Regions from separate parts of the Helicovermis profundi genome, predicted to be linked through region 2. Evidence: riboswitches for the same ligand, from Rfam matches in the RefSeq annotation. Region 2 holds a riboswitch; each other region holds the start of a gene.

Region 1 (8,372 bases), 660 kb from region 2:
GACTTCCAAGGGCAAACCATATGGATGCAAGTCCAAACGTTAATGCTTCAATAACTATAAATGCAATTATTAATATTACCCACATGACAGATAGCTGAAATAATACTGACATAATACCTCCTCACCCAATATATTTATTACCTTATATACATAATACCTACCCGAATTGTATTTGTAAAGCAAAATTATATATTTTAATACTTTTTTAACAATTTTTGCTTTTTGATTATAATAAATATTATATGATAATTAAATCATTATTAGGGTATAATAAGAAAAGAAGAAAAATTATAAATTTAAGAAGGTGCTAACATGAAAAAAACTGTACGCTTTAAAGACTTTTTTATTATATTCGTTATAATAATCCTTTCTAGCATTATTGTTCCATATATGATTTTCACTAAATACATTTTTATTATTCAAATTTCTCTTATTTTATTATCATGTTTTACTAGTTACTTCTTTATTAAGAATTTTCATATTTCTCCAATATTAGATTCTGAAAATAATAATTTGAGAGATATATCAAATGCAAAAATTAAAAATGCTCTATTTGATATTAGTGATCTTATTATGAATTCATTAAATTCTAGCATGAGCGAGGTTCACAAAAAAGTTCTTGAATATGCGATTGAATTAATAGAAGATGCTCAAGCTGGTTCAATCGCCTGTGTTAGCAGTGATGATTATGTAGAATTTATTACATCAAAAGGTTATAATAATGAAAAACTTAAAGGGGTAAAATTTAAAAAAGAAAAAACTTTTTTATGGGTATATTCCAAAAATAAACCACTTGAACCAATTATAGTTAATAACACTACTGAATTTAATAACACTTACCTAGGTGATGAAAATATAAAAACTTTAAAAGAAGCTAGTGCAAATACTTTCAAGTCTACTTTAACATCGCCTATTTTTATCGATGATAAAGTGATTGAAGTTTTAAATATTGATAGTTTTAATGAGAATGCATTTACAGAAGAAGATAAAAAAATAATTAATATATTTACTTCATTAATTGGCATAACTTTAAAAAACCGTGCTCTTCTTGAAGAAGCCAATTTTTTATCTAGTCATGACAAACTAACAGAAATTTACAATAGGCGTTTTTTTGAAAAAGAATTTCTAAACTTTCAAGAAAAAGCATTTAAAGAAAATCACCCTTTTTCAATAGTGCTTTGCGATCTTAATTATCTAAAAAAAATAAATGATAACTTTGGTCATATTGCAGGTGATGAAGCGATTATAAGCGTTGTAAACGCTATTAATTCAGAAGTTAGTAAAGATGATATTTTCGCAAGATATGGTGGAGATGAATTCATTATTCTTTTCTCCAATTCAAATAAAAGTGATTCTGAAGCAAAAATGAAATCTATTTTTGATAATTTTGATAATTTCAAATTGAAAGTAGCAGGAGGCAAAGTACCAATCCAATTTAGTTATGGAATTTCTTCAGCGCCTGATGAATCAATTATGTTAGATATACTTGTAAAAATTGCTGATCAGAGAATGTACACACATAAAAGAGAGTTAAAAGAAACTAATAAAACAGACCCTAACTTTGCTTCTTTAATAAAATAAAACCTATATAATATATATAGGTTTAGTAAGGTATAACATATTTAGAACCCGTTATTGGGTTCTTTATTACTGCAACATTAACATCATAAACCTCTTTAATACTTTTTTCATTAACTATATTTTCACTACTACCACTAGAATATACCTTACCATCTTTTAATAATACAATATTATCTGCATATTCAATCGCTAAATTAACATCATGCAATATTGTAATTACAGTTATTCCTTTTTCTAGCGAAAGTTTTTTAATTAATTTCATTATCTCAACTTGATGATGAATATCCAAATAGCTAACAGGTTCGTCCAAAACTAAGACTTGTGGCTCTTGCGCTATTGCTCTTGCAATAATAGCTCTTTGTTTTTCACCACCACTCAAATTATTTATAAATCTATCTTTAAGTACATAAGTATCTGTTTTAATCATAGATTCTTTTACAATTAAATAATCCTCTTCTGTTTCTGTTTTAAATCTTTTTTGATAGGGCATTCTTCCCATCATAACAATTTCCTCAACTGTAAAATCATACTCAATAATGGTGCTTTGAGGAACAAGTGCAATTTTTCTACTTAACTCTTTTCTTTTATATTCATTTATTTCCTTGTTAGAAATATATATTGTATCTTTACTCGGATATAGTAGTTTAACTATATTTTTAACTAAAGTAGTTTTCCCAGAGCCATTTGGTCCTAATATACAATTAAACGATCCATGAGAAATTGATAAACTTATATCTTTAATTATTTCTTTATTTACATAACTATAATTTAAATTCTTTATTTCGACATTATTCATTTAATTTATACCTCCCATATTTTTATTTTTTACTAATAAATACAAAAAATATGGTGCTCCAAACATAGCAGTTACTACACCAATTGGTATTTCAGTTGGTGCTACTATAGTTCTTGAAATAGTATCTGAAATTACCATGAAAATACTTCCACCCACAATTGCAAATGGAATAAGTCTTCTATGATCTGGTCCAGAAATAATTCTAACCGCATGTGGTACTATTAAACCTACAAATCCAATTATACCACTCACCGAAACTGCTGCTGCTGTTGAAAGAGAACTAAGTACTAATAACACAATTTTCGTTTTTTCAACGTCAACGCCTAAACTCTGAGCAGAATCTTCACCAAGTAATAATAAATTCAAATCCTTTGCAAAAAAGATAAAAAGTATATTTACAATAATAAATGGAATTAATATTATATATATTTTGCTCCAACTAGCCGCAGAAACACTACCCATAGTCCAAAAAATAATTCTTTCAACTTGATCTCTATTTAATGCCATTAATAGTGAAATTATTGAAGATAAAAAAAAGTTAATTGCAATTCCTGCAAGTAGCAATGTTACAGTTGGCGTTTTACCACCAATTCTTGACAAATTATATACAATAAGTATAGATAATACAGCCCCAATAAATGCACCAACTACAACAGTGCTTATTCCTAAATAAGAAACTGTATTAAAAAAAATAATTACAATAGATGCTCCAAGTGCTGCCCCTGATGAAACTCCAAGAACATAAGGATCCGCCATAGGATTTTTAAAAACTCCCTGAAAAACAGAACCACTTGCAGCAAGAGAGCCACCAATAAGCGCAGATAATACTATTCTTGGAAATCTAATATTAAGAATAATCTGTAGATGTGAGTGTTTTATATTACTCACATCTACAAATTTATTAATAAGTGGTATTTTGCTTACAAGTATTTTTATAGAATCACTAAATGGAATTTTAACCGCACCAATAGTACTAACAAATACCATAAAAACAATTAATAATAATATACTAATAATTAAGTTTATAACAAAACTTTTTCTCATTTTTTACTCCAATTTCTATTCGTCCGATAACTTAGAAATTTATTTATAAATTCCTGGGTGAAGAATTTTAAACATTTCAACTAAGCCATCTGCAAGTCTTGGCCCTTGTCTATCAATTTGATTATTATCAATTTCAAATAATTTACCATTTTTAACTGCTGTTAAATCTTTATACCCATTCGCAGCTTCAATACCCTTTTTGGCATCAAAATATTTAGAGCAAATTAAAATTGAAGGATCTTTTTCAACAATTTTTTCTAATGAATAACTCCAATGTTCTCCATCTTTTGCTATATTATTTCCTCCAGCCATTTCAATTAAATCATTTATAAAAGTATCTCCAGTTGCAGTATAATCTCCATACTCACCAAAACCAACTACATAGTAAACATCAACCGGATCTAATCCTTTTGCTAATTCTTCAACTTTTGTAACTTTTGTCTTCATTCCGTCAATTACTTCTTTTGCATTTTTTTCATTATTAAGCAATTTACCTGTAGTATTTATTACATCATAAACTCCATCAAAACTTTCCTGAGGAACAAGTACAACTACTTTAAAGCCTAATTCTTCTAATTTTTTTAGTACATCTTCTTTGAAATGAGTTGATGCGATAATTAAATCTGGATCTAATTTTGTAATTTCTTCAATACTAGGATCTGATAAACTTCCAACAGAACTTACTCCACTAACTTTTTCTGGATAATTATCATAATCTGTTCTACCAACTAATTTATCACCCGCGCCTATTGCATAAATAGTTTCTGTTATACTTGGAGCTAATGAAATAACTTTCATAGGCTCTTTTTCTACTTCAACTTGTCTATTAAATCCATCGGTAATTGTTAATGGATATAATGATTTTACTTCTTTCTGAGTATCTGTAGCATTTGAATTATCTTCTTTTGAATTGTCTACAGCTGAATTTGAACAACCAGAAAAAACCAATACTAGACTTATTAGCATAGCTAATATAAAAGTGTACTTCTTTTTAAACATAAAAAAATCCTCCTAAAATATAATACTCTACGAGAAAATAAACATTACTCATCCTCGTGAGATTTCCAAGTTAAAGGCATGTGTCTGACTTAAAGATATGAACTATCTTAATACAGTGGCGGGACCGTGATGGATTCTTACCATCTTCCATATAATAAATAAATTTATTACCTTCAACTATTAAGTTCAACAACATTATAACACAAATAAAAAATAAATATACTTTTTTATTATAGATAGTTATCCACTTGTTATCAACAAATTTTGTTAATAACTTTCCTTAAAATTTTATAGTAAATGCTTATTATTATTTAAAAATAATCGAACAAAAATTCGATTTGTTAACATTACCCACAGACTTATCCACAGTTTTATATATAAAATAATTTTTAGCATCTTTTTTTTACTTAAAAAATCACATAATAAACACAATATATCGTTATTCATAATAATTAAACCACAATATCCTTTAAATTATTTTTATGTTCCTATATAAAAACAACTAGCTTATTATTAATAATATAAATAATCCACATTTTGTTGACAATACACACATTTTGAGTTAATATTATAATATTCTAATATTACTTTGGAGGTAAAATGTCCACATTAAATGATATAACATCAACTTTGCTAAAATCGATTGCCCACCCAACAAGAATTTCTATTTTAGAATTGCTTAGAGAAGAAAATACACTTTGTGTATGTACTATCTATGAGAAATTAAATTTAGAACAATCCAATATCTCTCAGCACTTAAAAATACTTAAAAATACAGGTATATTGCGCTCTAAAAAAAATGGGCTTCAAGTACTATACACTGTTGAATATCCAGAAATTTTCAAAATAATTGATTTAGCTAAAGACATTATTAAAATTGAAGCGCAAAAAATCAATGATCAGTTTAATTAATTTAATTTTTACTAGTAATTATTAATTTTTAAAGGAGTATTTATGAAAATTATAATCTATGACTTAAATTGCTGAGGTTTTTCAAGTATGATGCCCGTAGTTGACGCGGCTCTTAAAAGACTTAATCTACCGAACAATATAGAAGTAATTTATGATGAAAATCTTATGAAAAAAATAGGATTAAAGTATACTCCCGCTCTTGAAATAAACGGAGAAATAGTATACGAAGGAAAATATCCTGGTGTAAAGACAATGATTGATATGTTTAAAACTTATATTTAACATAAGTATATTAATAAAAAAATGTTATCTAATTTAAGATAACATTTTTTTATTTTAATATTCAGCTTTTATTGCTTTCCAGTCAGGATTCTTATTCATTGAGAGTAAAAGTATCTCTGCCGTAGTTATATTTGTAGCTACTGGTAATTTGTGTACATCACATAAGCGAAGAAGTGCCTGAACATCTGGTTCATGTGGCTGAGAAGTTAATGGATCTCTTAAAAAAATTACTAAATCCAACTTTTCATACGCAATTAAAGAACCAATTTGCTGATCTCCACCGAGTGGACCAGATAAATATCTTGTTATTTCAAGTCCTGTAACATCATGTATTCTTGTTCCTGTTGTTCCTGTAGCAAAAAGATTATGGTTTTTTAAAATCGATTTGTATTTAACAGAAAACTTAACTATATTATCTTTTTTCTTATCATGTGCAACTAATGCTATATTCATACTACACCTCTTTTTTATTTTTGATTTCTACCTCTTCCCATGCCTCTATTTCTTCTTTTTCTAATTATAGTAGAATCTTCTAATTTCTCTATACTATTATCAGTATCTACTGAATAATGACCACCATCTATTTTAATAGCCATTCCATTATATAATGCTGTAGCTACTTTTTTTCTTGCACTCTCAATTACAATCTGAAATGTCTGCCTTGATATATCCATTTTTTTCGCGCATTCAATTTGACTTAATCCCTCAATATCTTTAAGCTTTAAAGCTTCAAGTTCTTCAAATTTTAAAATAATTTCTTCTAATTCAAATTTTGAAATTCCTGCTGGTTTAAATATAGCAACTTCAGGTTCAAATGAAATTCTTCTTCTTTTCATTGGTCTAGGCATATTATTCCTCGCATTCCTCACAATAACCTTCCATAATTATTGTGACGTCTTCCACATTTTTATTATATTTTGTTTTTATATACTCTATCTCTCTTGAAATTTCTTTAGAAATTTCTTCATCATTATATTCTTCAATTTTTCCACAGTTAGTACATTTAAAATGAATATGAACATTATTTTCATGAAACATTTTCATTTCGAAACATCTCTCACCATCAATATTAATTTCTTTAATAACATTTTTTCTTTTTAAAATATCTAAATTTCTGTAGATTGTAGGAAGACTCACTTTTTTTTCTCTTAATGCCATATAACAGTCATCAGCATTAAGATGCTTTTCACTTACTAAAAAAAGTTTTATTAGCTCTCTTCTCGATCTTGTAACCCTAACATCTTTTGAAATAAGATAATTTTCTATTTTATCTAAATTAGTTAACATAAACGCTCCCTTAATAATATGGCATATGCTAATTATATATTTGTTTTCTAATAGTGTCAAATCGCTAACAATTTAAATAATAATTTTAACTATTTGGGAATAACAACTTTCGAAGTCTCTTTTAAGGTTGATAATGCAAGATAAGTATAAGTACTTTTAGCATGCTTATTTATGCTATCAATTAATATTTCTAAAGATTTAGCATCTCTTGTTTTTGCTTTAACAAAATAGCAAGTATCCCCAGTAACTTTATGTACCTCTTGAATTTCAGGTTTATTAGTTAAAAGTTCTCCCATTTCTTCAATAGTTATATCTCCTACTGGAACAGTTATAAATACAGTTATGTCTACTCCAACTTTGTCTGCATTAATTATTGCAGAATAGCCACTAATAACATCATCATTTTCAAGCTTTTTAACTCTTTCTTTAGTAGCCGTTGTTGAAAGTCCAATTATTCTTCCAAGTTCTGCTATAGATTTTTTACCGTCATTTTGAAGTTCCTCTAATATTCTAAAATCATATTGATCCAATTTATCACCTCTTTTAATTAAATTAACCCATATTATATACTACTATTAGCATTATATCAAATTATATCAACAATTTTAGAAGTTAACATAAATTTAACTTTTCTGATATACTATTACTAAGTAAAAAAGATTTAGTTGGAGGAAAAAATATGAAAATAGTAAATATATACACTGACGGAGGATGCTCCAACAACCAATCAGATATTAATACTGGTGGTTGGGGAAGTGTACTTGAATATAATGGAAAAACCAAGGAAATTTACGGGGGCGAAAAAAATACTACAAATAACCGAATGGAAATATTCGCAGTTCTAATGGCTCTAAAAGAATTAAAAACAACTGATTTAATCATAAATATATATTCTGATAGTTCATATGTAATAAATTGCCTGAAAGAAAAATGGTACATTAAATGGCAAAAAAACGGATGGATTAATTCACAAAAAAAGAAAGTCGAAAATAAGGATTTATGGGAACCGTTAATTAGCGAAATTCAAAATTTTAACAATATTAATTTCTATAGAGCTAAAGGGCATTTAAATTTATCAAAAAATAGTGAATTAGAAAAATGGCACGCAAAACTAAAAAAAATTAATGGTAATGATTTTAATTATGATCTTTTTATTAAAGTTACTAAAATGAATAATTTAGCTGATGAACTCGCAAATAAAGGAATCGATGAAAACAGATAATTAATTTAACTATTTACACCAAACAGAGAATTGCCTATAAGGCAATTCTCTGTTTGGTGTAATAATTTTATGCTTTAAAATCCATTTATTTCATAAGTTCTAAAACTATTTTAGCAGAATTAAACAAATCTTCAATTTCAATAAACTCATCTAATGTATGTGATTTTTGAAGTCCTATTGCAAGGTTTATTGATTTTAAACCTTTTCTATTATATACATTAGTATCACTTCCACCACCTGAACTTTTAA
Region 2 (8,372 bases):
AACGAGGATGGTTTTTTACCTCAAAATAATATTCGTTTTTAATAATTTTATTTATAGCATCTTTTTCAAAATTTAATCCACTTTGCCTAAATTGACCTTTTTGGTTTCCCTGTAATAAAGAATTATTAGCTCTTAAAGTGCTTATTATTGGTTTTCCATCAATATCACTTATAACCACATTTCCACCAATTCTAGAAGCAATTTTATCAATTTCAACATATAAATTCTCATTATTTATTGTTCCATTTTTATATTCTTCACCAAATTTTTTAACACTAGAAAGCATATTTTTCTTCTTTTGACTCATATAGTAATCATCAAAAAAATTTATGTTCATAAAAGAAGAAATAAGTGTTAAAAACACTGCAAAAACTAAAATACCTATAAATAATTTAGCCTTAATAGAGTTCTTCACTAAACCACCTCAAACCTATATCCAAGGCCTCTTACAGTTTGAATATAATTTTCTTTTTGTTTTAATTTTATTCTTACTCTTTTTATATGTGTATCCACAGTTCTAAGTCCTCCAAAATAATCATAACCCCAAACACCATCTAGAATTTGTTCCCTTGTAAGTGCTATTCCCTTATTTTTAATTATATACATTAATAAATCATACTCTTTTGGACTAAAGTCTATTATTTCTTTATTTAAACTCACTTTATGTGCTTTTTCATCAATAAGAAGCCCATTAAAATTCATTATTTCATTTTCTATTTTTTCTTTTCTTCTAAGTAATGCTTTTACTCTTGCAACTAATATATTTGGTTTAAAAGGTTTTGAAATATATTCATCCACTCCAAGTTCAAAGCCATAAAGTTCATCAGTATCTTCACTTTTGGCAGTTAACATTAAAACGGGAATTGTTGATTTTTTCCTAATTTCTTTACATACTGTCCACCCGTCAAAAATAGGCATCATAACATCTAAAATAATTAAATCAATTTCATCTTTTTTTTCATTAAATAATTCAAGTGCTTTTTTCCCATTTTCAGCTTCAAGAACATTAAAGTTTTCTAAATTTAAAAAATCAGAAATCAAAATTCTCATTCTTTTTTCATCTTCAGCAATTAAAATAGTTTCATTCACTACTATACCTCCAATATCTACTTATTTTTTACTACTATAAACACCAAGTGAAACAACCATCTTTATAGCATCTTCTACTGGTAAATCAATAAATGTTATATCTTTTTTGTCTACATATAAAAGAAATCCACTTGTAGGATTTGGCGTTGTCGGAACAAAGACAGCAGTTTTTGAAAGTTTACCATCAAAAATGCATTCATCATTAGTTATAAAACCTATACATTTTGACCCTTTAAGCGGATAATCAACTAATACTGCCTTTTTAAAAGAAGAACTTTTATCTTTATCAAACATTTTTCCTATATCTCTAATTGATGAATATATCGTTTTTACCACTGGAATTTTATTAATTACAACTTCAAGCCAATGAAAAAATTTCTTTACGACGTATTGATTTGAGAATGTTCCAATTCCAAGTATAATTAATACTCCAAAAATAAAACCTACACCCGTATAATTCTTGCCAAAGATAAGCATAACAAGCGGTGACGTAAATCTTCCAACAAAATTAACAATATACATTATTAAGCCTAGCGTAATCATAAGAGGTAATAGTAAAAATAAACCTGATAAAAACGTTTTATATATTTTTTCAAACATCTAACCACATCCTTTAAAGTATTTGCATATCTATATTATACCACCCTTGTTACAGTTTAATTAACATTAGATAAATTTATTTTAAATTTTAATAAAAACTAAATTGACTTTGATTTTTTAATTATGTATAATGAGATGAAAATAATTAAATACTTTTTAAGGTGCTATTTATGTAGATAATAGGGAAAGGGGTTAAAATCCTCTGCAGCCTCCGCTACTGTAAATGATTATGAAATCTCAATGCCACTGTTTTTAATGGGAAGGCGAGAAAGTAAGTTAAGTCATGAGTCAGGAAACCTGCCTTGAAAACCGCAACAGCAACTTCGGAGAGAAAGTAAGCTATTGATTATTAACTAATCGGATACCTCTTTTAAGGTATCTTTTTTAATAACAAAAAACTACTTTGTCCCAAATGAAGTAGTTTTTATATATATTCACTAAAACCATATATTTCCGGAGGAAACATGGAAAAATACGAAAACTTTGATGACAATATTTATTCGCATATTGAAAGAGAAAAAAAATTTAACTATTTACTTATTCTTATATTTTCTGTTTCGCTTTTACTTATTATTGGAATAAGTTCAACGCTTGGTCTTATGGATATTTCAATTTCTGAAGCATACAAAATAATTATTGGAAAACTTCTTGGAATCAAATCCTTAGTAAGTGGAATTAATGAAACAAAAGTTTTAGTAGTATGGGATGTAAGGCTGCCTAGAATACTTGCAGGAGCTATTGTAGGTAGTGGCCTAGCTGTTTCAGGCGCTGTTTTTCAGTCCATACTTGGCAATCAATTAGCTGATCCTTATACTATTGGAGTTTCAACTGGCGCTGCTTTTGGAGCAACTATTGCAATATTTTTAAATTTATTTTTCGTTTCACATTTACTACCAATTATGCCTTTTGCTTTTGTTTTTGCACTTTTAACCTTATATATAGTTACAAATATATCTAAATCAGGAGGAAGTATTTCATCTTCTGATGTAATTCTATCTGGTATAATTATAAGTTCAATTCTTTCAGCAGGTATAAGTTTTCTTAAAACATTAGCTGGTGAACAGGTTGGTGCAATTGTATTTTGGATAATGGGAAGTTTATCAGCAAGATCTTGGACACATATAATCATTTCTTTACCTATGGTAATTGTATTAATTACTATTATTATGCTAAATGTAGACGAATTAGATATAATGGCACTCGGTAAAACTGAAGCAAATAATCTAGGACTTGACTACGAAAAAAAATTAAAAAAATACATGATTATTTCTTCTCTTCTTACTGCAACATGCGTTTCTATTAGTGGAGTAATTGGATTTGTAGGACTTGTAGTTCCACACCTTGTTAGAATGAGTATATCTTCAAGAAATAGAAATGTTGTATTAATGAGTGCACTATTAGGTGGCAATATATTGGTAATTGCAGATAATATTGCCAGACTCAGCTCAAGTATTGAAATTCCGGTAGGAGTATTTACAACTCTACTTGGAGGCCCTTTCTTTATGTATATATATATTAAAAGAAAGAGAGGCATAACAAAATGATTAAAATAAATAACTTAAATTTTAAATATAATGAAAATAAAGTACTAAACAACATTAATATTCACATTGATAATTATTTTAAAGGAAAACTCATATCTATTATCGGGCCCAATGGATGTGGCAAAAGTACACTTTTAAAATTAATTAATAAATCTCTTTCTATTAAATCAGGCATGATTTTATTAGAAAGGAAAAATAATAAAAAATTGAATTACCTTGATTTATCTAAAATTATATGTACAATCTCACAAGGCTACGAAACTACTTTTCCATTCAAAGTCATTGATTATGTAAGAATGGGATATTCAAACCGCAATACAAACTATAATTATATGAATGAAAATTCATTAATGGAAGTTACTAAAGCTCTTGAATTAACTGATACAAAAGAATTTTTTAATAAATCTATTAAAGAACTTAGCGGTGGTGAACTTCAAAGAGTAAGACTGGCTAGAGCCATTTGCCAAAATCCTAAAATATTAATTTTAGATGAATCATTTTCGGCCATGGATATTGCTTATAAAATTAAGATGATCAATGTAATAAAAAAATATGCTCTAGAAAATAACATTATTGTTATTTCTGTTATGCATGATGTTAATTTAGTATATAAATATTCTGATAGTGTCATTGTACTTAAAAATGGGGATCTAATTGAATTTGGGGAAACTAAACAAATACTAAATGAAATTTTATTAAAAAATGTATTTGAAATTAATACTACATTAATTAAAAACAAAGGTTTTTTAATTGAAAATTAGGAGGAATTTTTTATGAAAAAGGGGTTAATAGTAACATTAATAATTGTTTTAGTAGTATCATTATTTTCAGGTTGTTCGTCGTCTTTAGCAACAGATAATGGTAAAAGAGCGATACTCGTTGTAAGTTTTGGTACTAGTTATAACGACTCAAGAGCTTTAACAATTGAAGCTACTGAAAATAGAATTAAAGATGAATTTCCTGATTATGATATTTTTAGGGCGTTCACTTCTCAAATCATAATTGACAAGCTTAAAAATAGAGATAATTTAGATATTAATAATGTTCTTCAGGCCATGGAACAACTTAAAAAAGACAAATATTCTGAAGTTTACATTCAGCCACTTCATGTAATAAACGGAGAAGAATATAACGATCTTCTTAACCAAGCAAATAATTATAAAGATTCATTCAACACTCTTAGAATTGGAAAACCATTACTTTCTTCAACGGAAGACTATCAAAAAGCTATTGATGCTTTAAAAGATAAATTTTCCAATTTAGAAAAAAATGAAGCAGTAGTATTTATGGGACATGGTACTCCTCATATTGCTAATGCCCAGTATTCTGAACTATCATATATGCTTCATGATGAAGGTTATTCAAATGTATTCGTTGGTACAGTTGAAGGATACCCTACTATTGATAATGTTATAAGTAGATTAAATGAAAAAAATATTGAAAAAGTTACACTTATGCCTTTTATGCTAGTTGCAGGAGATCACGCAAATAATGATATGGCAGGAGATGAAAGTGATTCTTGGAAAACAATCTTAAAAAAAGATGGATTCGAAGTTACAACCTATATTCATGGACTTGGTGAAGTTAAAGGTATTCAAGATTTATATGTGGAACATTTGAGGAACCTTATAGACGGCCTTTACGAACCTGAGGAAAACAAGTAATTTTATTCGAATAAGCCAAGGAGAAATATATGAAAAATATGAGTCTAAAGACTCTTTTTACAATAGGGTTAATTGCAATATTAACCCTATTTGTTCTTAGAAGTCCAATTGAAAATTTAATAAAAAATACTGAAAAGCTTGATACCCATAAATATGCAATTGATTTTATTGATGACTCAGGGCATAGAATAAAAATGGATAAACCAGCCACAAAAATTATCTCTCTTTATTCTGCACATACAGAAAATTTATTTGCTATAGATGCAGGAAAAAATATACTAGGAATAGGACGAGCGGATGCTTATCCTATGGAAGTATTTAATCTTACCAGATATGACTATAGAGCTGATCCAGAAAAAATTCTTGCGGCAAATCCTGATTTAGTATTAATAAGACCATTTATTGAAAGAAAAACACCTGATTTTGTAAATTCTTTGAGAAGGTCAGGCATAAACGTAGTCTCTCTTTATCCAACTAAATTTAGTGATTTTGATGATTACATATTAAAACTCGGAATGATAAGTGGAAAAGAAAAATACGCTCAGAAAAAGCTTAATGAATTCCATGAAAAAATAGAAGAATTTAAAAAATTTAATTCTAGATTTAAAGATCATCCTGGCGTATATTTTGAGTCTTCAGAAACTGGTTATACCACCGTTACATCTGATTCTATGCCTGCAAGTGCAATAAAGATAGCTGGAGGAAATTTCATAGCAAACGATGCTGAGCCAATTGAAGGAAGTTCTATTGCTTCTTATGGTATAGAAAAAATACTTCAGAAGGCCAATGATATTGATATTTTTATTTCACAAAGAGGCGTTATGGGTGCTGGTGGTAACATTCATTCCATAACAATTAGACCGGGTTTTAAAGGAATAAAAGCTGTAAAAGATAATAAAGTATTTGAAATAAGCCAAAAAATTATTTCTAGTCCAACCTTTAGATTCCTAAAAGGAATACATGAAGTTTCAAGAATTATTCATCCAGACTACTTTGATAATCTAAGTAATATGATTTCACAAAACAATACCACTAATAGAGATTTAGCTAAATTAGTAGTTAAATATAAACACAAAGTGTATTTTGTGCCTACTTCTTCATACTTTAGAAAAGAGTATAATGGTCATACTTATGGTAAATTTGACGATTTAGAGTTTTCTGACCCTGATTTTGATTTTATTGAAACCGCAGTTTCTTCAGGTTATATGGATACAAACAAAATAGATGGTATAGAATACTTTTATCCTGAAAAAGAAATCACTAAAGAAGAATTTGCTAAATCACTTTATCTTATTTCTGATTTAAGAAAACAAACTATTCATAAAGAAATAAAAGATTCAAATGATTGTAAGAACCTTAAAATTATACAAATTATTGTTGATAATAACATAATGAAACTTGAAAACGGAAAATTTAATCCAAAAGATAATATAAGTATGAAGGATGCTATACAAACTCTTAATAAACTTAAAAATACTGCTAAACAATAAAGACCTACTTTATTAGACATTTTAATTTCAAATACTTGATTTTATTATTAAAAATCAACTTACTAAAATTCCTATTTTTAAAGGGAGTAATTATGATAAGACTAAAAAACATATCAAAATCATATGGAAAATCTTTTAATATAAGTAAGCTTAACCTTCATATAGAAAAAGGAAAATTAACTAGTTTACTCGGACCAAATGGTGCTGGAAAAACTACTATAATTAGAATGATAACTGGACTTTCTTCATACAATGAAGGTGAAATTTTATATGATAATGAGATTTTTAATAGAGATAGTAATCATCTTAAAAAGAAAATTGGTGTTGTTAATCAACATATTAATCTTGATAAAGAACTTTCAGTTTATGAAAATCTAATTTTCGCAGGAAAACTTTATGGTCTAAAAGGAAATGTTTTAAAAGAAAGAGTAACTCATCAACTTGCTCAGTTTAATTTAGAAATTCATAAAGATAAACTAGTAAAAAAATTATCTGGTGGAATGAAAAGAAAACTTATGATAGCAAGAGCGTTAATTCACTTTCCGGAAACTATTTTTCTTGATGAACCTACTGTTGGAATTGATTTAGTTTCTAGAAAACAAATCTGGAATGAATTTATTAGACTAAAAAATGAAGGAAAAACAATTATACTAACTACTCATCATATTGAAGAAGCTGAGTATTTAAGCGACAAAGTAATATTACTTAATGATGGAATAATTTATTCTAAAGATACACCTACTAATCTTATAAACGACCTAGGAAAATACACTATAGAGTGGTTTGAAGGTGAAGTAAATCATAAATTTTTTACTACACTTGAAAAAGCTAATATATATTCTAATAAGTTAAATGTTGTTTACTCTATTAGAAAAACAACACTCGAAGACGTTTTTTACCAGTTTACTAAAAAGAAGGTGAATTAATGAGTGATTTTACTGTTATTTGGAGAGAATGGATTTTTTTTAAAAGAAGATTTTTTAAAATTACATCCGCTCAAATTGTAACCCCTATTCTTTACCTAATCACTTTTGGCTGGGGTTTAAATACTAGCACAAATATTGATGGTAACAGCTATATGTACTATATTTTGCCAGGAATTGCAGCACTAACAACTATGCGTTCTAGCTATAGCGGAGTATCAATGCGTATAAGCGTTGCAAGACTTCATGAAAAGAGTTTTGAAAATTATTTTTTAGCGCCTATAAGCGTTAGAAGATTAGCTATAGAATATATAATCTCGGGCGCACTTAGAGGAATTTATGCATGCTTTTTAATGGTTATTATTATGTTTATAGCAGGAGCACATATTGAAAAACCTATTGTTTTTATTTTAGCAACCATTTTAAATGCAACTTTGTTTTCTGCAATTGGTTTTTTTGCTGCAATGATAATTGATACTCACTATGATATGAATAGATTTACTTCATTTGTTATTACACCCATGTCATTTTTATGTGGCACGTTTTTTTCAGTCAGTAAATTACCCATTTTTTTTAGATGGTTTATCGAACTTCTTCCACTTACACATGCTACTAGACTTATGCGAAGTGCAACATTCGGAAGAAATATTGATTGGTTCTCATTCATTGTTCTTATAACATACATAATAATCATTACCATATTTTCAATTAGAATATGTTATGAAGAAAGCAGAATTTAAAAAACTATAACTATATTTTTATAGAATTAATAGCAAATTATTTTAAGCGTTAATTAAAGGAAAAGATAAAGACTAATGATATTACAATTGTTGAAAAAGGAGTAATTATGAAAATTTATGGAATCGGTGTTGGACCTGGAGACAAAGAGTACTTAACTGTAAAAGCAGCTAGGATTCTTTCTGAATGTGATATTCTTTATTGTCCTATTAAATCCGAAGGTAGTGTGAGTTTTGCATATGAAATAATTAAAGAATATGTAAATCCAAATGCAAAAATAGTAAACTTAGTTTTTCCAATGAATTATGACAAAGATGAACTTAA
Region 3 (8,372 bases), 400 kb from region 2:
TTATGAATGTCCTTGAAGAAGGAAAAGCTCTTGGAACAGATTTAGCACATTTTATATTATTTGGATATACTCTTGATGAGTACCCTGGTAGAGCTGTTATAGATATGATTGGAGAAAAATTACATTGCCATGAGGAAAGTTTGATTTTAAGAATTTCATTTGCAAGTGTTATAAAAAGCGAAGGATTTTTAATTGAAGAGCGATTTGTAAAAGAAATTTCTAAGAAAGAAATAGAAACAATATGTAATAAACTTTCTTATAAAGAAGATGGTTATGAATTTAAGTTGATTCATTCTTATGATAGTCATGGATTTTTAATAGTAAAAAAAATAGATGGTGAAGTAGAATTATCTAGTAAAATATCAGATAGCGATCCATTTTATGAAAAACAATTTGTTATGAAAATAGAGCCGTTTGAGAATTATTCTCTAGAAAGTAAGTTTACTGCAAAGCTCTTAAATAAATATCTTATTAACTCATATAATATGCTTAATAATGACTATAAAAAAAATGCATGTAATTTTATTCTGACTAAGTGGGCAGGCTTTTATAAAAAACCAGAAAGTTTTTATAAAAGAAATGGTTTAAAGGGTTGCATTGTAGGTAAATCAAAGTTATTTAATGGAATTTCAAATATTACTTCCATGGATTATTATGAATACAAGAATTTTGATGAAGCAATTGAATTAGCTTTAACACTTGACTATGCTTACATTCATCTACATACAAAAAAAACTGATGAAGCTTCACATAAAAAAGATCCTTTACTAAAAGCTAAAGTTTTAGAAGAAATAGATAAAAAAATTAGTAGGTTGTTAGATTTTGAAGGATTGTTAATAGTTACAGCGGATCACAGTACTCCTTGCAGTGGAAAAATGATTCATTCGGGAGAAAGTGTTCCATTTATGGCAAAGGGAGAATTTATAAGAATAGATAAAGTAGAGAAGTTTGATGAAATAAGCTGTTTTAGAGGTTCAATTCATTTGTATGGAAAGAATTTTATGAACTACATTCAAAATGCAACAGATAGTGCAAACTTATATCATCTTAGAGCAGGTAATAAGAAAAAAAATTATATACCAAAAGAGGTAAATAAACTTATAGAATAAATATATTTTTAAATTTTAAGGAGCTTTGATATTGATATATATGCTATCTATTAATAGATGTATAAATTTTTTTTATAGTATAAAGTAAATTATTAAAAAAATTAATTGTTATTATTTGAATATATCATATAAAATTAAATAATCGTAGGCTTGACTATTTGATTTATTTATAAGTAATTGGAGAAAATAATGATATATGATATTCATGTACATCAAAGTGAGAATTCATTTGATAGTAAATTAAAAATTAAAGATGCTCTGCTAAGAGCAAAAAAAATAGGACTAGATGGAATTTGTTTTACTGATCACGATGATATTGGTCTAAGAAAGGATAAAGATAGAATAGAAAAGCTTATACTAGAATATGGTGTGAATATTATTGTAGGTGTAGAAATATTTACATTGGATGGCGATTTATTGTGTTTTGGAATTGATGAAATTCCAAAAGAACGTTTAAGTGTTAAGGAAACAATTAAATTTGTAGAGAAAAGAGGTGGTGTTTCTGTAGCGGCTCATCCCTTTAGAAATAGTAAACGTGGACTCAATGATAATATATATTTTAATAATATTAATGGAATTGAGGTCTTTAATGGAAGAACGGATGATCTATTAAATACTAAAGCTTTTAATGCATCAAAATTACTTAATAAAGCTATTCTTGGTGGAAGTGATGCACACACTGCTGAAGAAATTGGCAAGTATGCTACTAAATTTGAAAGTAAAATTAATTGTGAAGATGATTTTATAAAGGCTATTAAAGAAAATAAAACTACTGCAATATCTTTAAAAGATATTTTAAATACTAAAAAAATAATAAAAAAAATTATTTAAGTTGTAATGAAATTAAAAATCATTGCAACTTTTTCTATACTACTTATTAGGTATTATAGTATAATTAAATAGTAATAAAAATATGTATTGATGTAAGGATGATTAGCTTAGAAAAAAGATTAAATAATAAAATTAAAATAATATGATTGAGGAGGCAATATGATTAGTTTTTACTCTGAAATAGAAAATCTTGCCGTAAAATTACTTCATAAAATGGTGTCGTTTGATAAAAACAAAATAAAATATGCAAATAAAAACGAAAAATTTTCAGTGCTCGATCTTTTAATCTTAAATGAAGTTGGAGAAAATAAGTCAATTAGCGGGTTAGATCTATTAAAGAGGATAGAAATTGATAGAGGAATAGTTACTACATCTTTAAATCACCTTATAAATTTAAATTATATAATTAAAGAAAAAAATAATGAGGATAAAAGAAAATATAATTTGAATTTTACAAAAGAAGGTGTAAATATTTTTAATAAATTAAGTAAAAGACGTAGTGACACACTTGAGTTTGTTTTAAAAGATATGTCGGTTAATGAACAAAAAACCATTTTAAAATTTTTAAGTAAAGTGAATCAATTAACGGTTGAAAAATTTGATAGTTAAAAGAAAGAGTATATTACTATAAAATAAAAAATGTATAATATTATCGGATGATAATATTATACATTTAATAAATAAAAGTTATTATATTACTTAGCTTGTGGAGCGTCAACTGGACAAACATTAGCACAAGCTCCGCAGTCGATGCAAGCACTTTCGTCAATTACATAAATTGAATCACCAGCAGTAATTGCACTTACTGGACACTCAGCTTCACAAGCGCCACAAGATATACATGAATCATTAATTACATAAGCCATTTTAAATCCTCCTTATAAATATAAACAAATTGATTTACATAGAGAGTATATCTAAAACATTCAAAATAAACAATGGAAGAATAAAAAAAAATAAAGAAAACACCTAATTAGTAATGATTATCGTTATAATCAACTCTGACAGCGGTGCGATATTTTAATTATAATGTATAAAATAAGCTAGCTTATTTTTAATACATTATAATTAAAATATCATAGGGCTAAAAGCCCTTTACCAAGCGAATAGCGCGAAGCGCGGTAAGCACAGAGTGCGAATTCGCTAGGTAAAAGCACCGCGTGAATAAAGTAAGAATAAAAAATTGTATAGATAAATGAATTTCTTGGATTCAGAGGGAGTTTTTACTCCCACTGAATCTTAGAAAACATAATCCAGGGCCTTTTTAGAGTTCTTTTTCTCCCACTTTTTAAGAAGTGGGGATATTAGAACTCTAAGGCATCGGATAAATAAGAAAAACAGGGGGGGATTATTATGAAAGTATATGCTTTAGTTGGTAAAAGTGGAACTGGTAAAAGTCATAGGGCTATGAAAGTAGCATTTGAAAAAGATATTGATTATATAATTGATGATGGACTTTTAATAGAAGGAACAAAAAAAATTGCTGGAAGTTCTGCAAAAAGAGAAAATACAAAAATAGCTGCAGTAAAAAGAGCATTATTTTTTAATGATAATCATAGAGAAGAAGTGGTAAAAGTTTTAAAAAAAAATTTTGATAAAACTATATTAATTATAGGCACATCGATTAAAATGGTTGAAAATATAACTGAAACTTTAGAACTTACAAAAATAGATGAATTTGTTTTTATCGAAGATATATCTTCAAAAGAAGAAATAGAAAAAGCTCTTTCAGAAAGAGGCGATCATGGAAAACATGTAATACCGCTTCCGGCTATGGAAATTAAAAGCGATTTTTCTGGATATTTTTTAGATACATTTAAAACCGTTCTTAGAAGAAAAGATAACAGAATAAAAATTGGTGAAAAGTCGGTTGTTAGACCGACTTATAGTTATATAGGTAATTTTGTAATATTTAATAGAACAATTATTCAAATCATTGAAGGTGCATCTTTTGAAACAAATGGAATTGTAAAGATTATAAAGTCAAAAATTCGCAAGGTTGAAAATGGAATATTCATAGAAAGTGATGTTGTAAGTGAGTACGGATATAATGTGCTTGAAGTAGCTGAAAGACTTCAAAATACTATCAAATCAAGAGTAGAGTATATGTCTAATATCAATGTAACAGCTGTAAATATAGTTGTCAGACATGTTAAAACAAATGTTACAAAAAATTAATATTCTACATATTGTGCATTGTATTGTAAGAATATACGAAGAATTGAATGATTGTATACCATATGTAGAGAGATAATTTTGCAATAAAACTTTTAAAACTTCCAAAAAATAAAACTATTTACACAAATAATTTGATGTGTTAAAATAATTGTGTAAAAAAAAATGTTTTATTTTAACTTAAATTTAGGCATTTTCAATATGAATAGCGATTTTCTTCATAAGTATTATTTATAATATTTATGAAATATTTGTTGCAAAAACACATATATAAAGGGTTATATATGTAAGCGTTAAAAAAATGATTATTTCTTTTTTGTAACAAAAGAGAATTATTGAATTTTTATTGAATTCTAAGTTTATTAATTTCTAAAGGGAGTTGTTGAAATGAGAAAGTATATTGATGAAGTTTTTGGCCGTGTAAAAGCTAGAAATCCACATGAACCTGAATTTTTACAAGCTGTTGAAGAGGTTTTTGTATCACTTGAGCCTGTTCTTGAAAAACACCCAGAGTGGGTAAAGGCTAATCTATTAGATAGATTTGCTGAGCCAGAAAGACAAATTATGTTCAGAGTACCTTGGGTAGATGACAAAGGTACTCTTAATGTGAACAGAGGATATAGAGTACAATTTAATGGAGCTATTGGACCTTATAAAGGTGGACTTAGATTCCATAAATCAGTATACATTGGAATTATTAAATTCTTAGGATTTGAACAAATTTTGAAAAACTCATTAACTGGTCTTCCAATTGGTGGAGGAAAAGGTGGTTCAGATTTTGATCCTAATGGTAAATCTGACGGAGAAGTAATGAGATTTTGCCAAAGTTTTATGATGGAATTACAAAGACATATTGGACCTGATGTTGATGTTCCTGCTGGAGATATTGGTGTTGGCGGAAGAGAAATTGGATACCTTTATGGTCAATATAGAAGAGTTAAAAAAGTATTTGAAAATGGAGTATTAACTGGAAAAGGTTTAAGTTATGGTGGAAGTTTAATTAGACCAGAAGCTACTGGATTTGGAATTACTTATTTTGCACAAGAAATGCTTAAGACACAAGGTGAAACTTTTGAAGGAAAAACTGTTGCTTTATCAGGATTTGGTAATGTAACTTGGGGTACTGCAAGAAAAGTAACTGAATTAGGCGGAAAAGTTGTTACTTTATCAGGTCCAGATGGATATATTTATGATCCTAATGGTGTTAGTGGTGATAAAATTGACTACTTACTTGAACTTAGAGCAAGTGGAAATGATAGAATTAAAGATTACGCTGATAAATATGGTGTAGAATTCTTCGCTGGTGAAAGACCATGGGGAGTTAAAGTTGATGTTGTAATACCAACTGCTACACAAAATGAGATTAGAATTGATGATGCTAAGAAAATTGTTGCTAATGGAACTAAATTTGTTTGTGAAGGTTCAAATATGCCTACTACAAATGAAGCTCTTAAGTATCTTCAAGATAGTGGAATTATTGTAGGACCTGCTAAAGCTGCTAATGCTGGTGGAGTTGCTACTTCTGCTCTTGAAATGTCACAAAATAGTATGAGATTATCTTGGACTGAAGAAGAAGTTGATCAAAAATTACATGCTATTATGAAAAACATTCATGATGTATCTGCAGAAGCTTCTAAAGAGTATGGTTTTGGTTATGACTTAGTTGCTGGAGCAAATATTGCTGGTTTCTTAAAAGTTGCAGATGCTATGTATGCACAAGGAGACTACTAGAATTAAATAAATATAATATTTTGGTGCCCGTTTTACGGGAGAATAGGGAATAAAGTGAAAATCTTTAACGGTCCCACCACTGTAAAGATGAGTGATTTACAAATGCCACTGCTTAAGCGGGAAGGTGTAAACCATGTTGATTCTAAGTCAGGAGACCTGCCAAAAATATTTAACATGAATTAGGTAAGGTTCGTGATTCTCTTTTAAGGGGAATCACGAACCTTTTTTATATGATATAAAAGACATAGGGGGAATTATGTTAGAAAGTACATTAAGAAAAATAAAATCAGTAAATAAAAAAACTGCACTTAAATCAATTGAAAGAGTAGATAATCTTGTAAAACCCAAGGGTAGTCTAGGTATGCTTGAAGAAATCGTAGTTAAACTTTCCGCAATTCAAAACACAAAATTTCCTAAAATTTCAAATAAAGAAATAATAGTTTTCGCGTCTGATCATGGAATTTTTGAAGAGGGAGTTGCAATAACACCTAGAGAAGTTACATTAATACAGGCAGAAAATATGATACTTGGAGTTACAGGAGTATGCGCGTTAGCTAAAAATGCAAATTCGAAAGTTATAGTAGTAGATGTTGGTATCGATGCTGATGTTAAAAATAATAAAATAATAAATAAAAAAATCAGAAAAGGTACAAGCAATTTCACAAAAGGTCCAGCAATGTCTAGAGAAGAGGCAATTAGATCTATTGAAATAGGTATTGAAATTGCAAATTCAAGGATAGATTTGGGTGCGGATATACTTGGTACGGGAGAGATGGGAATTGGCAATACTACACCATCATCTGCAATTCTTTCTGTAATTGGTGGATATAAGCCCAGTGAGGTCACAGGAATTGGCGCAAATTTACCTCTCGAAAGACTTGAAAAAAAGATTGATGTAATCGATAAAGGCATTAAATTTAATAAGCCTAATAAAAATGATCCTATTGATGTTCTTTCAAAGGTAGGTGGATTTGAAATTGGAGCGATGGCGGGGGCAATGATAGGGGGTGCTTCTAGAGGAGTTCCGGTTATAGTAGATGGATTTATCTCATCAGCTGCTGCGCTTATCGCAATAAAATTAGAGCCTAAAGTAAAAGATTATTTATTTGCTTCACATTTTTCAAAAGAAAAAGGTGCATTTTTAGCATCAAAGGAACTTGGACTAAAAACACCACTTCATTTGGATTTAAGGCTTGGAGAAGGTACGGGAGCTGCAATTATGTTTAGCATTATTGAGTTTGCTCTAGCGATGAATAACAATATGGTTACTTTTGATGAAGGTGGCTTTAAATTATAGAAGTTCGTATAAGAAAACTTAGATAGTATACACAAGTATGTGTGTATGTCTAAGTTTTCTTATTTTTTTACATATATTTAAAAATTAAAATTTTTATAGAGTAATAGCACAAAAATATATATTGTTAATAGGGTATTATTATGATATTCTTATATTAAATTTATAAAAATTAAAATTATTATAGATTAATAAAAATCTTATTAAAGTCATATATGGTATTTTTGTTAGTTAAATTATTACATATTGAATATAAAGAGGTGAATGTTTTGATAAGAGAAACTGGTATAGCTATTAAAGATATTTTAAAGATGAAGTCTTTTGAAAAAAGTAATATTATTGCAGGTGAAGGTGGAATTAATAGGATTATTACTAGAGTTAATGTTATGGCAGATCCAGATATTTTAAATTGGGTAGATAAAGGTGAATTCTTATTAACAACAGGTTATTTTTTTAAGACAACCAAATTAGAAAATCAATTGAATTTAATTAGGGAAAGTAATTTTAAAAAACTTTCTGGTATGGGAATAAAAATTTTCCCTTATTTAGATAAAATGCCTGAAGAAATAATTAAATTAGCAAATGAACTTAATTTTCCAATTATTGAAATTGATTATGAAGTTCCTTTTACTGATATTATGACGCCGGTTTTTCAAGAAATTTTTAATAGACAATCATCGATTATTAATAAGGTTCAAATTGTTCATAAAGATACAATGAATGTACTTTTAAAAGGTGGAAGTATAAAAGATATAATTGGTAATTTATCCAAAACACTTGAAAATCCTATTGTTGTTGTAGATCATCATTTTGATGAAATTATTATTGACTCCTTAGGTGATAGTCAAATTTACAAAAAACTTGAAGATGACATCAATTTAACATTTTCAAAAAATAAACTTCGAGTAGATAAAAATAAAACTTCTCGAGACAAAATTAATATTGATGAAGATGATATTGATAGAATAATGGTACCAATAATGGTGAAAAACAATATTTATGGCCATCTAATTGCCTATGGCATGAAAAGTGACTTAAGCGATTTTGATGTTTTGTATATGGAATCAACTTCAACTGTAGTTGCAGTTGAATTTTTAAAGAGAATTTCTATTCAAGAAGTAGAAAACAAATATAAGGCAGAGTTCTTTGAAGATCTTATTTCATTTGATGAATTTAGAAAGAAGAAAGCAATTGAAAGGGCGAATTATTACAAACTAGACAAAGACGCTTCT
Region 4 (8,372 bases), 350 kb from region 2:
TAATTAACTTATAAATGAAAATTATTATCAATTAACATTTCTTAACTTATATCATATAAATGGAGGAGAATTGTAATGAATAAATTTAAAGTTAATGATGCATGTATAGGTTGTAGAGCATGCCTTGGACTTGCACCTAAAAATTTTGAAATTGAAAAAGGAAAAGCCATTGTAATAAATCAACCAAGTACTGATGAAGAAAATACTTTAAGTATGAATGCACTTAATATTTGTCCAACATCAGCTATAGAGATTATTAAGGGTGAACTGATTACTGCGGATTCATCTGTAAGAGAAACGCTGGAAAAATATCCTATATTGAAAGAAAAAATGATTGAATTATCACCTAAATTTAAGACAATGCAAAATCCTCTTATGTGGAATAGCATTGCTAAATTTGCAACTTTTAAAAATTCAGCAAAAATGACTGGTCTTTCTATTTGCGAAATTTTACATTTTATTAATAAAGAACTTGGAATGGAAGAGGAACTATTAAAAAGTTTTCCGCATTGCATTAAAGAGCTTGAGTTATTAAAAACTAATATTAACAAAATAACTTGGAATGAACCTAATAGTACAGTTGCTATTTCAAGCGAAAATATGGAAGACATCGCTAAGTCTATTGAATTAATAAACAACCTTTCGCTAGGCAGCTCAATTGTATTTGAAGGTGCCTTTGAATCAGAACCCATCATTAAAGTAATTGACGAATTAGGATATAAGTATAATATTGTTAGAAACAAAATTAACAATATTAGATTATCTATTTTCAATGAACCTAAAAATTCCGTAATATCAAGTGGAGATAATAATGATAACCTACTAGATGTTAGAAATATGACAGAAGACCCATTTGATATAATTATAAAGAAAGCATATTCTTTGAATGATGGTGAGGAATTTATCTTAGTTCAATCTTTTATCCCAGATCCAATGATAAATATGCTTGAAGGTATGGGCTTTGATAATAAAGTTAGACAAAAAAACAAAGATGAATACTGGATATATTTAAGAAAAAGAGTAGAAGAGAAAGAAATTGATAGTAAAATTTCTGATAAACCTTCTGTAACAATTCAATCTGCCACTCCAGTAGGCTATCCAATTATTATGAGATTACTTCAATCAGAAAAATTAAAAGGATTAATTAATATTAAAGAACTAAAAGTTTGGGAAGAAACTGAAAAACATCTTGGATGGATAGTAAATAAAAAAGCGGATATTAGTTTTTCTGCAGTTATTACAGCATCAAAATTAAAAGATAATGATGTAAAAATGCCTATAGTATTTGTTTGGGACAATTTTACTATTCTCACTAGGGGCTATGAAGCAACTTCATTTAGGGATTTAATAGGTAAAAAAATATACTTGCCTCTTTTTGAAGATGCTCCTCCTGCTAAAATAACGAAATACCTTATTCAATCTAAAGGATATAATGTTGATGATTTTGAATTTGTATTTGGCAAACCATTTGGAAGACCAAAAGAAATGCTAAGTAGATTTGTAAAAGGTGAGATTGATACAGTTCTTTTAAGAGAACCTGAAGCAGGTTTTGCTGTGAAAACTCTTAAAAATTTAAATGTTGATTTTTCAGAAATTTCATATGGCAAAGTTTGGAATGAAATTAATGAAGGCTTTGGTATGTTTCCAAATGCAGGAGTTATTTTAAAAGGTGAATTCGCTAGAAAATATCCAGAGATTGTTAAGGAGTTAGCTAATGAAATAAAAGCATCTATTGATTGGGTAAATAATAATAAAAAAGAATCTGCACTCCTTTCATATGATATGATGAGAAATTCTAAAGAAAATGTTGAAGAATTTTTAAATCGAGCAACATTTAAGTATGTAGCAGGAGAGGAACTAGTAAAAAAAGTTAGTGATTTTTATTCAATTTTAATTGAAAATAATATTTTGAATACAAAAATAGATGATAAATTACTAAATATGTTTAGATAGTGTTACAAAATAAAGAAGAAACAAAATTTTGTCTTTGTATTGACAATATAAATTTATTGGTATATTCTTTATGTAATATATGTTGCTTTGATAAAGACGAGTAATATCAACCCAGATTTTAGAGAAAAAGTATTTAGCTGAAATTACTTTTATTATGGAGATATGAAAACTACTTTTGAGCTTTGGTTTAGTAGTGATATACGAAATGCCAACGTTTGGCCTGCGTTAAAGGATTAGAGAGGGTCATTTATTTTGACCAATTAGGGTGGAACCGCGATCTCTCGTCCCTTTGTTTTAGGGATGAGAGATTTTTTGTTTTTGTATAATATAAATAGGAGGTAAATTTATGGAAATGGTAAAAATCACTTTAAAAGATGGATCTGTGAGAGAGGTAAATAAAGGAACAACAATATTTGAAGTTGCTAAAGATATTAGTGGAAGACTTGCAAAAGAAGCAATAGTAGGAGAAGTAAATGGGAAAACTGTAGATTTATCTTACGTAATAAATGAAGATATAGAGTTAAACATTTTAAAATTTGATAGCGATGAAGGAGAGCATTCTTTTAGACATACAAGTTCTCATATTTTAGCTCAGGCTGTTTTAAGATTATTTCCTGGAACAAAACTTGCAATTGGGCCTGCTATAGATAATGGTTTCTATTATGATTTTGATTCTGAGCACACTTTTGTTGAAGAAGATCTACCAAAAATCGAAGCAGAAATGAAAAAAATAGTTAAAGAGAATCTTGTACTTGAAAGATTTGAATTACCGAGAAATGAAGCAATTGAATATATGAAAAAAAGAAATGAAGATTATAAAGTTGAATTAATAAATGATTTACCAGAAGATGAAATTATTTCATTTTATAAGCAAGGTGAATTTACAGACTTATGTGCTGGAACACATCTTCCAACTACAAAACCTGTTAAAGCTATAAAATTACTTACTTTAGCAGGAGCTTACTGGAGAGGTGATTCAAGTAAAAAAATGCTTCAAAGAATTTATGGTACTTCTTTTCCTAAAGCAAGTTTACTTGAAGCATACCTAGTGAGACTTGAGGAAGCAAAAAAAAGAGATCATAGAAAACTTGGAAAAGAACTTAAATTATTTACTTTAATGGAAGAAGGTCCTGGATTCCCATTTTTCTTACCTAATGGAATGATTGTAAAAAACCTTCTATTAGATTATTGGAGAGAAGTTCATACAAAAGCAGGATATCAAGAAGTTGAAACTCCGCTTATTTTAAATAGAAAATTATGGGAAACTTCAGGTCACTGGATGCATTATAAAGAAAATATGTATTCTCTTAAAATTGATGATGAAGATTATGCAATAAAACCAATGAACTGTCCAGGTGGAATGCTAGTTTATAATACTGAAATGAGATCATACAAAGATTTTCCACTAAGACTTGGTGAAATTGGAAGAGTGCATAGACATGAACTTTCAGGTGCACTTCACGGACTTATGAGAGTTAGAGCCTTTACTCAAGATGATGCTCATATATTTATGTTGCCTGAACAGATTAAAGATGAAATTAAAAATGTTACAAAATTAATTGATGAAATATACTCAACTTTTGGATTTAAATATCATGTTGAATTATCTACTAAACCTGAAAAATCTATGGGAAGTCAAGAAGAATGGGATTTTGCTGAAAAATCACTTCAAACAGCTCTTGAAGAATTAGATCTTGATTTTGTTATAAATGAAGGTGATGGAGCATTTTATGGTCCTAAAATAGATTTCCATTTAGAAGATTGTATCGGTAGAACATGGCAATGTGGAACTATTCAATTAGATATGCAACTTCCTCAAAGATTTGATTTAAATTATATTGGTAAAGATGGTGAAAAACATAAACCAATTGTTATTCATAGAGTAGCATATGGTAGTATTGAAAGGTTCTTTGGAATATTAGTTGAACATTTTGCTGGTAAATTTCCACTTTGGTTAGCTCCAGTTCAAGTTGAAATATTGCCGGTAGCTGACAGGCACAATGATCATGCATATGAATTAAAGAAAAAACTAAGTGAATATGGTATTAGAGTTGAAGTTGATGATAGAAGTGAAAAAGTTGGATATAAAATAAGAGAAGCTCAGCTTCATAAATACCCTTATATGCTTGTTATTGGAGATAAAGAAGCTAATGGCGAAGAAGTAGCTGTAAGATCTAGAGATAAAGGTGAGTTAGGTTCTAAAAATATTAGTGAATTTGCTAAAGAATTAGTTGAAGAAATTAAATCAAAGAAATTTGATTTGTAATATTAATTATTGATTAAAAAACTAATATTAATGAAATTAGAAATATATTGACATAAAAACAATAAGGTGTTACACTCATTTTGAAACAGATAATTTAATAAATTATTGGTGTGATAGAATTCTATCGCTTAAAAGGGAAGACTGGTGAAATTCCAGCACGGTCCCGCCACTGTAAGAGAAAAGTATCTTTTGTAAATGAATCCACTGTACTTTGTATGGGAAGGAAAAAAAGATGCGTTTAAAACTCAAGTCAGGAGACCTGCCAATAATAATAATGCTATTAAAACTCACGAGGATGAGGAGGTGTTAAGACTTTAAAGTGAATTCTTTAATGGATTAGTATGCCCTTTCTTATGAAAGGGCATTTTTGTTATATGACACTTATTCCACTAGAAGGTTATTTTTAATATATAAAAAATAGAAAATGGGAGGAACTTTATGTATGAAAAAAAATTATATTCATCATTAAATATTCTATATTTAAAAATGTTTCAATACGAGAAATATATAGATTGTAAAAAAAGTGATGAAATTTTTGAATATTTAAATAAGGAAATAAAAAATATAAATATTAAATACGGTGAAAAATTCAATTTATCTAAGATACCATTTAAGCTAATGCTAAAATATTGCGTTTTTAATCCTAAGTTTGATCATAATAAAGCCACTGGTACTTTAAATAATGAACTAGAAAATGATCTGAAAAATATTGAATTACTAAAAAAAAGATATTCAAAATTATCTGCTTGATATATTTATTGGATTATATTAAGAAGTAAAAAAATGACATTACATTTTTTGCACCTTAATAGTGAAACCGATAAAAAATTTTAGAACATCTCATAAATAATGAGGTGTTCTACTTTTTGTAATTCAAAATTTTGATAAAAAATATATTTATAAAAAAAAGTTACGTAAAATTTAATTTATATTTAAAAATTACGAAAAAAATTTTGAAATTTGTAAAAAAATTTGTTATATTTATTTTATGCATAATTTTTTTGAATGTATTATATAAAATTATGCAATTAACAGAAAATTTTAAAAAATAATTATAAATATATTGGAGGTTTTATGAATTTGTTGAAAAAGATTGGAATTGAATATGGAAATGTAGATATAAATGTGAATAAAAAAGATAAAATTAAATATATTAATTTTAAACTTGCTTCTTTGGGCTTACCTATTTATCAGGAAAAAAGTAATAATGATAAAGAGTCAAGTTCTTACTTTATAGAATTATTTGAAGATATACTGATTGATTACAAGGAAAAAATAAGAGTGAATAATGTTCATGAAATTGGTATTAATAAAAGAATAAATACATTCTTAAGTAATTATTTTGATGGCTTTGATGATGAAATAAAAGTGATTGACGACTATTTTACTCTAGACCAGTATGGAATAGCTAGAGAATTATCTCTTTCTCCAGATTTAGATTCTTTTGTTAATGAATATATTAGTAGCTATAAAATAAAGCAAGGTATACTTAATAATCCTAAGCATGATAGACGGACAACTAAGGGTTCATTTCATATTGTTGAAGGTGGATTAAAAATACCAAGTGATAAAAAAACAGTTCCAAGATTGACTTTTATGAAACTATATAAATCAGCTCTTAACCCACCAGAAAAATTAAAAATACTTCCATTTACATCTTCTCAAAGTGAAAAGGCTAAAACATTTGTTTCACTTTTGATTAAGCCTATAGTTTCTCCTAAGGTGGGAGATATTTTAAGCCAAAAGTACTCGGAGGTACTTTTTGTAGTACCTGGAAGTTTGGTATCGAATTTAGATTTTGTTGAATCAGTTTTTGGTAATGCTGGTGATTTAGGACTTCATATTAATGATTCGTCGTTAGATGTTGATGGCTGGACAGGGCATACGGGCTATATAGTTTTGGCACCTCATTTAACTAAACTTAGAAAAATAGATTTAGGACTACCAAGCTTTAACGATGCTAGCGATATTCAAAAAAAGGATGGAATGTGCTATAAAGATGAAAACGAATTATATAATGACGGTCTTCCTTTTAAAATAACGTGTAGAGATAAAAGTGGAGTGGCAGTTACTATAATAGCGGATAATTATTTTGGATATTCTAAGAAGGAGATAAAAACTCAAATTAGTTTTTCAGCTAATTTATATGGAAATGTAGAAGAAGAACATGCAGGTGGTACAATTGTATATCCTAGAATTAATTTAGGTGAATATTATAATGCAAAAGAAAATATTGATCCGAGTAAATACTCTTTTGAGGATATAAAAATAAATTATTCATCTATAATGGAAATTAATTCGGACAATTATGGTGTAGATAGGACAAATAGTAAAGTAATCTACATTCCTGAAAATGTTGAAATTGACCTTCATAAAACTACAATAAAGTGGGAGTATTTAGGTGAAGAAAGAAAACTAAAACTTCTGCCAACATATTATTATATATTGCCAAATGGAGATAAACTTCATATGGAAAAACATCCTGCTGCTCCTGCTTGGAAACTTGTGGGTACTGAGGCAGAAGGAATTTTTTGCCATAAACCATGTACAGTTTCCGGAGGTGGAAAGTCGGAAATATCAAAATCTCTTAGTAATTCTATTATTTATGGAAATTATTATATTCATGATTTAGAAAAAGATTTAGATTTTGTGGAGAAAATTTTAAAATATGATTATAGAAGAAGATGGAAAATAAATCCTGAAAGAGTAAGACCATCTAGGCCAGTTCTATCGATTGATAGAACTTTAGGGTCAGTTATAAAACTCTTAACTCCATCTATTTATTATACTGATGAATTTAATAGTTATATTATATCAATACCAAATCATATCAAGGCTCTAGTTTTCATGGTGAAAAGATTTTATCAGACTTCTTGGAATGGAGATTGGAGAAGCCATTTTTCTGTTGATACAATTAACGGAAAACCGGGAAATGAGATTAATTTTAATGGAAGAAAAATAAGGCCGAGTTTTTTAAGGGTAGGATTTAGTGAAGATAACTCTTGGAGAGTTTTTAAATTAAGAATGGATTTTATGCCTTCAGAAAAACTTCAAAAGGAAGATGATATTACAGCTTCTATTACTGTGCCATCAAAAATGCTTAAAAACTTAAAAAAAGAGTGGGATAATGATAGCTATAAATTTACAACGAATTGTGAATTTAGGTTTTTTCAAAGACCAGATGAAGCTATTGTTAAAGGCTATGATAAAGCAGCTGAAAAAGATTTATCTAGTAATAATTTATTTGTTACAAATTATGAAGTATTAGATAAAGAAAATGTTAAAACTATAAAAGAAGATGTTATGGGATATATTTCATATACAGATGTTGTAAAGAAGCATATTGACGATTTCTTAAATGGCGATGACAAATATTGTATAGTTTCATCACATCCGAGAATTGTAAATGGTAAAGCTACAAAAAATCCAAGATATCTTGAAAATAGATTTGATTTTATTAATCCTTTACAGGAATATATTTCAGAAATTGGAGTAAAATTATCTAGGAAAATAGGAATAGATGAAAAAGTTTTGTTTCCCGTCAATGCAGTTCTTGCCGGTAGAAGAAATAACCCTGCAAGGCACGAAAATGGTAAGAAAATTTTACCGCTAAGTGTTTACAGCCCTCTTCATTATCAAGAATTACCTGAACTTTTTATGGATTATATTAGCAGTTTAACAGGTAAGTCACCTTCTACAACTGGAGCTGGGTCAGAAGGAGCTTTAACTAAAGCACCCTTTAATATGTTACTTCCTATTTATGATTTAAATAATGCATTACTTTCATATATACTTGGAGATTATTCTGTTTTTACAACTCCGGCTGGTTATATTGGACCACGAGTGAAAGTTGATCATGATATTTCGATGTTAATTCCAGAAATTTGGGCGAGACTTAATGAAAAAGAGAGAAATCCAATAAATCTTATAAGAGAAGGATCACTAGAAAAAATAGATGATTTTATCTATAAAGATAAACTAGTTCCAGCAAGTATATTAGGATATAGGATTACTGAAATTTTTTCATATAAATATCTTGGAAAAATATTTGATGCCCCGCAATCGGTATTTGATGAAAAAATATTAAAACCTGAAAAACAAAATTTAGAAGATTTTGTTGATGGTGTTTTAAATATAGCATTAGGACATAAAA

What was found. Region 2 has a riboswitch for cobalamin ahead of AACH12_RS03125 (FecCD family ABC transporter permease). Riboswitches for the same ligand answer to the same signal wherever they lie in the genome.
Region 1: linked by a shared signal. The riboswitch ahead of AACH12_RS00350 (ABC transporter substrate-binding protein) and the one ahead of AACH12_RS03125 (FecCD family ABC transporter permease) in region 2 are both predicted to bind cobalamin.
Region 3: linked by a shared signal. The riboswitch ahead of cobT (nicotinate-nucleotide--dimethylbenzimidazole phosphoribosyltransferase) and the one ahead of AACH12_RS03125 (FecCD family ABC transporter permease) in region 2 are both predicted to bind cobalamin.
Region 4: linked by a shared signal. The riboswitch ahead of AACH12_RS04665 (hypothetical protein) and the one ahead of AACH12_RS03125 (FecCD family ABC transporter permease) in region 2 are both predicted to bind cobalamin.

Annotation. Positions count from the first base shown of each region.
Region 1 covers NZ_AP028654.1:65,222-73,593, reverse strand. Annotated here, with positions in the region: gene AACH12_RS00370 (NfeD family protein) at 1-112, opposite strand, end outside; gene AACH12_RS00365 (sensor domain-containing diguanylate cyclase) at 313-1,581, shown strand; gene AACH12_RS00360 (ABC transporter ATP-binding protein) at 1,604-2,377, opposite strand; gene AACH12_RS00355 (FecCD family ABC transporter permease) at 2,378-3,421, opposite strand; gene AACH12_RS00350 (ABC transporter substrate-binding protein) at 3,461-4,420, opposite strand; cobalamin riboswitch at 4,479-4,610, opposite strand; gene AACH12_RS00345 (ArsR/SmtB family transcription factor) at 5,021-5,332, shown strand; gene AACH12_RS00340 (thioredoxin family protein) at 5,420-5,614, shown strand; gene mgsA (methylglyoxal synthase) at 5,669-6,067, opposite strand; gene AACH12_RS00330 (DUF134 domain-containing protein) at 6,082-6,462, opposite strand; gene AACH12_RS00325 (Fur family transcriptional regulator) at 6,464-6,901, opposite strand; gene AACH12_RS00320 (Lrp/AsnC family transcriptional regulator) at 6,991-7,431, opposite strand; gene AACH12_RS00315 (ribonuclease H family protein) at 7,581-8,123, shown strand; gene AACH12_RS00310 (M20/M25/M40 family metallo-hydrolase) at 8,209-8,372, opposite strand, start outside.
Region 2 covers NZ_AP028654.1:724,292-732,663, reverse strand. Annotated here, with positions in the region: gene AACH12_RS03140 (sensor histidine kinase) at 1-415, opposite strand, end outside; gene AACH12_RS03135 (response regulator transcription factor) at 415-1,089, opposite strand; gene AACH12_RS03130 (DUF502 domain-containing protein) at 1,111-1,689, opposite strand; cobalamin riboswitch at 1,832-2,008, shown strand; gene AACH12_RS03125 (FecCD family ABC transporter permease) at 2,154-3,233, shown strand; gene AACH12_RS03120 (ABC transporter ATP-binding protein) at 3,230-3,994, shown strand; gene AACH12_RS03115 (sirohydrochlorin cobaltochelatase) at 4,007-4,897, shown strand; gene AACH12_RS03110 (ABC transporter substrate-binding protein) at 4,927-6,387, shown strand; gene AACH12_RS03105 (ABC transporter ATP-binding protein) at 6,480-7,313, shown strand; gene AACH12_RS03100 (ABC transporter permease) at 7,313-8,050, shown strand; gene cobI (precorrin-2 C(20)-methyltransferase) at 8,158-8,372, shown strand, end outside.
Region 3 covers NZ_AP028654.1:321,818-330,189, forward strand. Annotated here, with positions in the region: gene AACH12_RS01355 (alkaline phosphatase family protein) at 1-1,109, shown strand, start outside; gene AACH12_RS01360 (PHP domain-containing protein) at 1,299-1,940, shown strand; gene AACH12_RS01365 (MarR family winged helix-turn-helix transcriptional regulator) at 2,100-2,549, shown strand; gene AACH12_RS01370 (DUF362 domain-containing protein) at 2,636-2,806, opposite strand; gene AACH12_RS01375 (Asp23/Gls24 family envelope stress response protein) at 3,294-4,118, shown strand; gene gdhA (NADP-specific glutamate dehydrogenase) at 4,503-5,846, shown strand; cobalamin riboswitch at 5,851-6,024, shown strand; gene cobT (nicotinate-nucleotide--dimethylbenzimidazole phosphoribosyltransferase) at 6,103-7,143, shown strand; gene AACH12_RS01390 (PucR family transcriptional regulator) at 7,365-8,372, shown strand, end outside.
Region 4 covers NZ_AP028654.1:1,075,659-1,084,030, forward strand. Annotated here, with positions in the region: gene AACH12_RS04655 (4Fe-4S domain-containing protein) at 76-1,953, shown strand; T-box leader at 2,032-2,245, shown strand; gene thrS (threonine--tRNA ligase) at 2,306-4,219, shown strand; cobalamin riboswitch at 4,309-4,500, shown strand; gene AACH12_RS04665 (hypothetical protein) at 4,658-4,969, shown strand; gene AACH12_RS04670 (hypothetical protein) at 5,294-8,372, shown strand, end outside.